3 regions of the Arthrobacter sp. LAR12-1-1.1 genome follow, and region 2 is predicted to be linked to each of the others. Evidence: riboswitches for the same ligand, from Rfam matches in the RefSeq annotation. Region 2 holds a riboswitch; each other region holds the start of a gene.
The links. Region 2 has a riboswitch for cyclic di-AMP ahead of MRBLAR12_RS18740 (NlpC/P60 family protein). Riboswitches for the same ligand answer to the same signal wherever they lie in the genome.
Positions count from the first base shown of each region.

Region 1 (3,265 bases), on a different contig from region 2:
CTGGCCGAGATGGCAAAGACGAGGCCGGAGCTGCAATTCACGTCCGTTGGAGAGTGACCATCCGACCGTTCCCCGCGGGCCCGGCCCGCGTTCAGAGCTGCGGACTTTCAGACTTTCGGATCTCCGGGACCGCCCGGATCGCCCTGTCCGACGGCGCTGCCGGCATCGCCGGATCTGCCGTCGGCATTTGCAGGCAGCGCGAAAGCCCTCGCCGCCCGTGACCCGGCGACGGCGCTCGCGGCTATGGTGACTAGAGCGCCGACCAGCAGGGCCGCTGCCTCGCCCGGGAGCAGGACCTGAAGCTGTGTGCCGATGCTCGCCGCCGCAACCGGCACGCCAAGTTGGGCCGCCGACAACACCCCGAGGGGCAGCGGGAGACCCAGGAACGCCAGGCCGGCGTGCGTCAGCAGGGTCCCTACTCCCAGGACCACGCCGAGGGCAATCATCTCCGGATGTCCGGCCAGGTCCTTGAGCGTCAGCGATGCACCCAGCCAGACGAAGAACACCGGACTAAGGAAACCGTCGCTGAGGGCGAACAGTTGCCGGGCCAGCCGCCGCGGTTCGCCGACGGCGGCCACCACCAGGCCGAAGGAAAAGCCTGCCAACATCACGGACACATTGCTCCATGTCGCGACTGCGGCCAGGGCGAAGAGAACGGCCAGCTGGCTCCTCAGCTCCAGGGCAAACTTGCGGCTTTCCGAGAGTTGGTGCACGCGAGCGCGGATTCCCCTGCGCTCCAGCCAGCGCAAGACGAAATAGAGCACCACCGCGCAGCCGGTCACCGTAAGCACGCCCAGCGCCGCGCGGCCTGCGTTGGGCGGATCCACGAGGAGCGGCAACGCCACAATGCAGGCTATGTCGGCGATGGCCACCTGCGCGGTCATGGCGACGACATCGGGTCCGCCGAGGCGCAGCGAATCGATGATCGGAAGGACCAGGGCGGCCGACGAGGACGCCAGCAGCACTGCGTAGAGGGGAGCATGTCCAGTCCCGAAGAGCAGACCGATCCCGGTTCCGACCGCCACCGCTGCCGCCGCGGCCGCAATAGCCCGGCGGGAGCCATTGCCGAGGGCGGAGCGGATCTGCGGATCCCTCACGGGAACATGGGTTCCGGCCACAAACATCATCAGCGCGAACCCGATGTTGGCCAGCAGGATAAACGTCGGGTCCGCAGGATCAACCAGGGCCAGGCCTGAGCGTCCGATCGCGATGCCGGCCAACAGTTCGCCCAGCATCACCGGCAACCGCCAGCGCGCCGGCAGCGCCAGCAGGGGTCCGGCCAGGGCGACGACGGCGATCAGCGCCAGGGACAGGAATGTCACGGCTCGCCGCTGCGGGCGGGCCCAGGGCCCGACCGCCGCTCCACCACGGCGTAGGCTTTCCCGTCCAGGAACGCCCAGTCATTGACAACCATGTACCCAAGTGCGTCCACCCGGTCATTCAGGACGTGCTCGTCGAAACCTCCGTCGCGCGGTTCCGCGTCCCAGGTGGTCACGTGGACGTCCCGGCCGTCCAGGATCAGCAGCTCGGTGTTGACGTCGAAATCCTCCTGTGGCTGATTGCTCAACTGGCAGATGGCGACACAGTGGCTGTTCATTTCGGGCCTCCGCTTCGGCGTGTGCTGATGGCATCATCCTACGTTCGGATGCGGCGCCGCCCCATGGGCAATTGCCGGACCGTTCTGTGGCCGCCGTTACCTGAATGTGACTTTTGCATGCGGATCGCGTTACGGTGGATGAGTGCCTGTTGTCTCCGATACGGGCGCTCCCCAGCCGATTGCCTAACTCTGCCGCGGCCCGGGGGTAACTCGCATCAACGACCGGCAGAGACGGGGAAACCACTTTTGGCCTGCTGATTTCGCAGGCCTTGGGGTGAAGCCGCACAGTGCCCGCAACGACGGGCCCGGGAGTGCGGCCGGGTGCCTCCCATCCGAATCCGACAGCTCACCTCGCAGGCATTGGGAGAGGCTACATTCATGTCTTCAATCAGTACTTTTGTGCGCCATACGGCCGTCCTCGCCGCCGCATCCGGCCTGGTCCTCACCAGCGGAATGGCAGCCAACGCAGCCGCAGCACCTGCTCAGCGGGACTCCGCTCCGGCGTCCAACGTGGACGTCACGGGACTGGTCAGCGCCCCCGTGAACGCCGACTCAAGCGTCAAGATCAGCTTTGACCGCCCCGCGGTAGCTACCGTCGCAGCGCCGGTCATCGAACAGCCCGTTGCCGCGGCGCCGGCTCCCGCCGCTGCGCCTGCAGCAGCACCGAAGGCAACCGTGCAGGTGCAGGCCGCTCCGGCGGCCGCGCCGGCCGCGGCGCCCGCTGCCGGCGGACGCAACGCCATCATGCTCTCGGCCGCTTACAGCCAGGTGGGCATCACCCAGGACTGCACCGCCATGGTCGAAAAGGCCCTTGGCGCGGCAGGCAAGCCGGTTGGCAACATTGGTCCCCGGGCGTTCCTTGGCCTCGGAACCGTTGTGGGCACCCCGCAGCCCGGCGACATGGTGGTCCAGTCCGGCCACGTTGCCATCTACGCCGGCAACGGCCAGGTGGTCAGTGGCGGCATGAACGGAAAGAACCAGACGATGGTCCACCCGCTGTCATGGCTCACGGCGACCGGCGGCGTCACCTTCGTCCGCGCCTAAGCCGCGCTGCCTCTTCCGGGCCGGAAAGTCCGGAAAGACCGGTGATCGATTCCCTTGGGGGCAATCGATCGCCGGTCTTTCCTGTACATATAGTTCTCAGGGATTCCCCCGCCCGGCCAGTGGAAGCGTCAACTTCATGACCGTCCCCTCGGCACCTGTCGCGGCCACCTCAACGGCGCCGCCCGCAGCGACGGCGATCTCCCTGACCAAGGCCAGACCGATGCCAAAGCTTCGCTGTCCGTGTGCACTGCCTGTGCTGGCGGTCCGTACGAAGCGGTCAAAGATCCGGGTCTGATCGACGCCGGTGATTCCGGTCCCCGTGTCCGCCACCGTGATCACGGCGCGGTTCTGCTCGATCGAGGTCGTGATGGACACCCGGCCGCCCGGGGGCGTGTGGGCGAGGGCGTTGTCCGCCAGGGCAAGCACGGCACGGCGCAGCGCATTATTCTCGATCCGGGCCAGCGGCCGGGCATCGGCTACGAAGTCCACGGCCACCTTGCGCTGCTCTGCCACCAGCTGGAGGCTCCCGGCGACGCTGGCGGCGGTGTCGGCAAGGTCGGCAGGCGGTGCGGAGCGGTCCGGGACTTCCGCTGTTGCCGCGAGGAGCAGTTCGTTGACAATCCC
Region 1 covers NZ_JBEGIG010000013.1:6,780-10,044, forward strand. The annotation lists gene MRBLAR12_RS11285 (DNA alkylation repair protein) at 1-57, shown strand, start outside; gene MRBLAR12_RS11290 (cation:proton antiporter) at 108-1,322, opposite strand; gene MRBLAR12_RS11295 (hypothetical protein) at 1,319-1,597, opposite strand; cyclic di-AMP (ydaO/yuaA leader) riboswitch at 1,768-1,971, shown strand; gene MRBLAR12_RS11300 (hypothetical protein) at 1,976-2,641, shown strand; gene MRBLAR12_RS11305 (sensor histidine kinase) at 2,738-3,265, opposite strand, start outside.
Region 1: linked by a shared signal. The riboswitch ahead of MRBLAR12_RS11300 (hypothetical protein) and the one ahead of MRBLAR12_RS18740 (NlpC/P60 family protein) in region 2 are both predicted to bind cyclic di-AMP.

Region 2 (3,265 bases):
CCGCCAGGGGCCGTCGCCGCGCGACCGGTCCCGCTCCGGAGCCGCGTCCCGTCGTCGCGCATATGGCCGAACGCCCGCGCGACGCGCACCGCGATGAACGGCGTCGCCGGCGCAGTCCGTTCCGTCAGGTAACGGAGTTTGCCTCGGCCAGCGGAGTCGGGCAGAAAGCCGGGATCGCCCTGGCCGCAACTGGTCTGGTTCTCACCGTGACGGTCCCCGTCACGAGCCCCGTGATGGCCTCCAATCCCGGCGGATCCGGCGCTCTCTCGGCCGCCGTTCAGCCGGATGTCACCGCCGCTGCCGCGGCAAAGGTCGACTTCAGCCGCACTGCCGTCACCACGAAGGGCGATCCGGACGGGAAGCTCAAGCAGCTGCTGAGCGCCCAGTCTGTGGGCAGCATCACCCGCGCCGCATCGGCGGGCACACTTGGCGGGCCGCTGGATCAGCTGGTCACGGCATCGCCCTACGGCTACCGCGTCAGCCCCATTACCGGAGGCGCGGGGGAGTTCCACCGCGGCCAGGATTTCGCTGCCCAGTGCGGCACGGCGGTCCATGCAGCCGCCAGCGGCACCGTGACCTTCAATGGATGGCATCCCTTCGGCGGTGGAAACCGGGTGGTCATCGACCACGGTAACGGCCTGGAGACCACGTACAACCACCTGTCCTCTGCCTCGGTCGAGGTCGGCCAGAAGGTATCGCGCGGTGACGTCGTCGCCATGAGCGGAACCACCGGCGCCTCCACGGGCTGCCACCTCCACTTTGAAGTGATGGTCAACGGCGACGTCGTTGACCCCCTCGGCTGGCTCTAACAAAGACGATGGACCACTCTCAGATTCTTGTGACACGCCGTGATCTGAATGTGACATTGGGTCCGGACTCCTGTAGGGTTTGAAGCACGCCAACTTTTCCGAAGTTGGCGCTCTTGAGTGGATTGCCTAGCTCTGCCACCGCTCAAGGTCCGTTCGCATTACATCGTCTGGCAGGGGCGGGGGAACCAATTTTGGCCTTCGAAAGAAGGCCTTGGGGTTAAGTCGCAAAGCTTCCCAGGAAGCAGCGCGGCCGGGTGACTCCCATCCGAATCCGACAGCTCACCTCGTAGGCATTGGGAGAGGCTACTTTCGTGTCTTCACGCCACAATTCTGCGCGCATGCGCACCGGCGAGGCTCTTTTGAGCCCGCTGGAATCCACATCACGTGCCGCCCTTGCCGGCGCCCGGATTGGATCACGTTCCGCAGGCTCATTCTCTACCGAGCCCGGACAGCATGCAGTTTCCGCTTTTGGCGCGTCTTCGCAGTACACCCTTCGCTAAGTAACCCATTTCGGGGCGATCCGGCGTACCCCCAAGATGCCGGAGCGTCCTCAGTCCGTGCCCGAAAGCGCGCGGTCCAAGGATCACGAAAGAGAGAACTTAATGACTACTCGTGCAACTGTTGCACGGCACCGCGCCGAGGTCACCAAGACCAACTCGCTGGCTGTTATTGCCAAGGCTGTCGGCGACAACGCCGGCGGCGTGGGCCGTCAGGCCGCGGTCATCGCCGCAGCTTCCGGTCTGGTTCTGACCAGTGGAATCGCAGCCAACGCTGCTGAGACCAATGTTCAGCGCGAATCCACCTCCGCTTCGGCCCTGGAAGTCCAGTCCGCCGCTCCGGCCACAATCTCGGCCGCTTCCACCATCGCGATCTCCTACGAGAAGCCCGCTGTGACCACGTCGCCGGCTCCCGTCGTCGAGGCCCCCAAGCCCGTCGTGCAGGTCCAGGATTCCAACGCCTCCCGCGCCGGTGGCACCGAGCTTGGTGTCAGCGGCGGCGTCGCTGCCCAGGCTCCCGCCGGCATCGGAAGCGGCTCCGGCGCAACCATCGCCGCCGCTGCCTACGCACAGATCGGCGTGGCGCAGGACTGCACCGCCCTCGCCACCAACGCGCTGGCCGCGGCCGGCATCCACTACCACGGCTGGCCGGCAGGTTACCTGTCCCTGGGCCGCACCGTGAGCGCCGCCGAGGCACGCCCGGGCGACCTCGCCTACTACCAGAACGGCGGCGTGGGCATGGCTCACATCGCGGTCTACGTCGGCAACGGCATGGCAGTCCACGGCGGCTGGAACGGCGGAACCACCGCGCTGTACAGCGTAAACGTCGGCTCCGGCCCGGTCTTCATCCGCGTCGGCGCCTAAGCAAGATCCCAGCACCTTCGAAAGACCCCCGCCTCTTGGCGGGGGTCTTTTGCGTTGCCGCACCGTGAACTTTCCGCGCTGAAGACTGCGCCCGTGAAAAAATATTCGGTGATCCGGCACCTGAGTGTTTACTCTTGTGTTGTCGATCCATAGCCCGACCATGCAGAGGGCAGCCGGCCCTCGTGCCGCTGGCGGGTGCGGCCGTGAAGAGGTATGCGGATGCGCACTCTCGTTCTGAATGCTGGATATGAACCCCTGGCGGTCATCACCTTCCGCCGGGCGCTCGTCCTTGTCCTAACCGGAAAGGCCAGCGTGGTGGCCGAAGGGGACGACCCCGTTGTCGGCCCCCAGGATATTCTGGGCCGCCCGTCCGTGATCCTGCTGAACCGCTACATCCGGCCGAGGTACAACACCATGACAGCGGTGAGCCGCCGCGGCGTGCTCCGCCGCGATGCCCACCGCTGCGCCTACTGCGGCAAGGCTGCCCACACCATCGACCACGTCCAGCCAAAATCCCGGGGCGGGGCCGATTCCTGGGAGAACCTGGTGGCGGCGTGCCTGCGGTGCAACAACGCCAAGAGCGACCACACCCCGGCGGAGATGGGCTGGAAGATCGGTTTTGTTCCGGGCCCGCCAAAGGGCGCCATCTGGCAAATCAAGGAGCTCGAGAAGCCGACGCCGGCTTGGGACCCGTTCCTGTTGCCTGAGTCAGCGGCCTGAACTGCTGCCTGGACTGCTGCCTGAACTGCCTCCGGGCAGTTCATGGCTGATTCGGCGGCAGCCGGCGCCGCGCTAGGCTGAACCGGTGGAGTTCGATGCCATTATTCTCGCCGGGGGACGGTCCTCCCGCCTGGGCGGCGTGCCCAAATCCGGGCTGATCTACGACGGCGCCACCCTCCTTGAGCGCTCACTGCGCGCCGCGGGCGGGGCAGGGCGCACCGTCGTCGTCGGTCCTGACCCCGGGGACCTGCCCGGGGGCGTGCTGAGCTGCAGGGAAGACCCGCCCTTCGCGGGGCCGGCCGCCGCCATCGCCGCGGGACTGGCCGCGCTGGACGCGGACCACCCCGGCCGGCACGGGGCAGCCGCGCCGGCGCC
Region 2 covers NZ_JBEGIG010000045.1:23,978-27,242, forward strand. The annotation lists gene MRBLAR12_RS18735 (M23 family metallopeptidase) at 1-809, shown strand, start outside; cyclic di-AMP (ydaO/yuaA leader) riboswitch at 947-1,116, shown strand; gene MRBLAR12_RS18740 (NlpC/P60 family protein) at 1,412-2,170, shown strand; gene MRBLAR12_RS18745 (HNH endonuclease) at 2,390-2,890, shown strand; gene mobA (molybdenum cofactor guanylyltransferase) at 2,976-3,265, shown strand, end outside.

Region 3 (3,265 bases), on a different contig from region 2:
GGGCGCGACTGGCGCAACCCCTCCACGTGGCATTTGCGCACCCGGCTGGTTCTCGTCGCCATGGCGCTGCTCGTGGCTATCTGCGGCGCTGTGGGACTGTTCAGCTACGCCTCCATGGACTTGTTCCTGACCCGGCAGCTCGATGACCAGCTCGGCCAGGCTTCGCACCGCTCGAGTGAGTTCAGCCGGCCCCCTGCCGGCAACCCCAATGGCAGGCCGGATCCCTTAGACGCGCGGGGACAAAGGGTCGGCACCCTCATCGCCCGGATTGAGAACGGCAACGTCAGCAGTGCAGGCTTCCTGGCCACCGACGCCACCCGCGCCTCGCTGTCATCGGAGGACGACCAGATCCTCCTGGGACTACGCACCGACGGTCTCCCCGTTGATCGCTCGCTGTCATCCGGCGCCTACCGTCTCGTTGCCACGCAGACCCCATATGGCGACACCATTGTCACCGGGCTTCCCCTTGCCGATAAACAGAGCACCCTGACCTCCCTTGTCTGGACCATCACTATTGTGTCGCTTGGCGGAATAGTTCTGATCGGCCTTGCCGGGACTGTGCTCATCCGCCGCACCATGAAGCCGTTGGAGCAGCTCTCCGAGGTGGCCACCCAGGTTTCCCGCCTCCCGCTGGACGCCGGCGAGGTGGCGCTCGGGGTGCGCGTCCCGGCGTCGGCCGCCCACCGCGGAACCGAAGTGGGCAGCGTGGGCTACGCGCTGAACCAGATGCTGGACAACGTCTCCAATGCCCTCGAGGCGCGGCAGGAGAGCGAGATGAAGGTTCGGCAGTTCGTCGCCGATGCCTCGCACGAACTCCGAACCCCGCTGACGGCCATCCGCGGCTACACGGAGCTGATGCGGATGACCGAGCACTTCACTCCCGACGGCCAGAGATCCCTCGCGCGCGTGCAAAGCCAGTCCGAGCGGATGACCACCCTGGTGGAGGACTTGCTGCTGCTGGCACGCCTGGACGAGGGACAGCCGCTCAAGATCTCCGACGTCGACCTCACCCAGTTGGCCATCGAGACGGTGAGCGATGAGAAAGTCATGGCCCCGGACCGCATCTGGCAGCTGGAGCTTCCGGAGGAACCCGTGGTGGTGCGCGGTGACGCGACCCAGCTTCACCAGGTCCTCGCCAACCTCCTGTCCAATGCACGCAAGCACACGGACCCCGGAACCAAGGTGGTTACGGGCGTCATGCGTTCGGCTGACGGCAGCGCCATGGTCACTGTGACGGACAATGGCCGCGGCATCGCCCCCGAATTCGTCGGCCGGGTCTTCGCCCGCTTCGCACGTGCCGACGCGGCGCGCACCAATCCCGCGACCAGCGCCGCAGCCAGCGCCGCAGCTAACTCAGCCGTCGCGACGGCGGGGGCCCGGTCCGGGGGCGCCGTGCGCTCGGCATCCGGCGCTGCTTCCGGTGCTGCTTCTAGTGCCTTTGGCATGGCAGCCGGAGGCAGCCATGGTCAGGGAACGGCGACTGCCGCGCCGACCTCGGAGGGCACGAGCGGGTTGGGCTTGTCCATTGTCCATTCGATCGTGGAGGCCCACGGAGGAACAGTCGAGGTCACGTCCCGGCCTGGCCGCACGGAGTTCGCCGTGCGGCTGCCCGCGGCGCCGCCGTCGGCGTAGCCACCCACAGGCCCCCACCCGGACGACCGGCGACTCCGGCGCAAGCCGACACCCCGCCGTTGTGACTCCTGTTACCAAAATGTGACTTAAGCGGCCGGGTCCTGTAGCGTCTTTGGGGTGCGCCGCCATTGGTGCCGCATATCCGGACGGACGCCAAACTCTGCCGCTTCCCGGATTCCGCTGGACCAGGCAGAGGCGGGGGACCCAGAGTTCCCGGGCATTCTGCTTTCATGCGCCCTCGGGGTGAAGCCGACACGTGAGTTTCCGTGCGGCCGGATGACCTCATCCGAACCCGACAGCTAACTCCGCCGGCGTTGAGAGGCCACCATGACTGAATTCCAAGTACAAACGCGCCCTGACGGCGATTCCCATTCCCGTTCCACCAAGTCGCGCCACCGCGCCGAACCGGCCACGCAGGCATCCGCCCTGTCCAGGCTGGCCACCGGCCTCGGCATCACCGGCCGCCGCGCCGCCGTCATCACCGCCGCCTGCGCCATGCTGGTGGGGGGCGGCGCTGCCAGCCAGGCGGCAGAGCCGGGGAGCCCGGGCACGAACGTTGGAAGCAGCCAAACAGCCACCACCGCCGACCCGCTGGCCAAGCTCAACTTCGAGCGGGCCCAGGTGGCTGGGCCGACCGCTCCAGTGGAAAAAAACGTGGCACCCCAGATCTCGCAGGTTAAGGCCGTCGAAGCGCTGATCCAAGCACCCGCTGCTCCCGTGCCGGCTCCCTCAGCCCCCGCTCCTGCACCGGCTCCTGCAGCCGCTGCGGTTCCCGCCCCGGCTCCGGCCCCCGCTCCCGCACCGGCCCCGGCAGCTGCCCCGGCTCCCGCAGCTGCGCCGGTCGCAGTCGACGACCCCGCCGGGGCCCAGGCCTACGCCGCGGCCCAGCTGGGCAGCTATGGCTGGGCACCGGGCCAGATGCAGTGCCTGCATAAGCTCTGGACCAAGGAATCGGACTGGAAGACGACTGCCACCAACCCCAGCAGCGGCGCCTACGGCGTGGTCCAGTCCCTGCCGGCCACGAAGATGGCGAGCGCCGGCGCCGATTACATGACCAACTACCGGACCCAGATCAACTGGGGCCTGAACTACGTCAAGGAACGCTACGGCTCCCCCTGCGGCGCCCTGAACTTCCACTACGCACACAACTGGTACTAAACCGGCACTAACCGGCCTCCACAGAAGGCCCCGGATCCACATGGATCCGGGGCCTTCTTGTGTGTCGGGGGCGGACCAGCCGGACTTCCACAGCCCCCGCACAGCTTGACCCTAAAGCCCTCATATGGGCCGCCGGGAAAGTTGAGCCATGACATTCACAGACCAGGCCACAGGAACCCTGCTCCGCTCCACGGCGACGCCGGCCAGCCCGGCCGCACGGCCGGGGCCTGCCCTGGCCGAAGCGCTTGGCCCGGGCACGTCCGCCGGGGCGCTTGCCGGCCCGGGCGGCCGGCGCTCAGCCATTGACACGCGCGCCAACACACCCCTGCTGGACGTCACCATTCCGGTCTTCAACGAGGAACGGGATCTCGAAGCATGCCTGCGCCGGCTCCACGCGTACCTTCTCGGCGCCTTCCCGCACTCCTTCCGGATCACGGTGGCGGACAACGCCAGCACCGACGGAACGCTCAAGGCG
Region 3 covers NZ_JBEGIG010000067.1:82,931-86,195, forward strand. The annotation lists gene MRBLAR12_RS21430 (sensor histidine kinase) at 1-1,632, shown strand, start outside; cyclic di-AMP (ydaO/yuaA leader) riboswitch at 1,801-1,960, shown strand; gene MRBLAR12_RS21435 (hypothetical protein) at 1,960-2,790, shown strand; gene MRBLAR12_RS21440 (bifunctional glycosyltransferase family 2/GtrA family protein) at 2,939-3,265, shown strand, end outside.
Region 3: linked by a shared signal. The riboswitch ahead of MRBLAR12_RS21435 (hypothetical protein) and the one ahead of MRBLAR12_RS18740 (NlpC/P60 family protein) in region 2 are both predicted to bind cyclic di-AMP.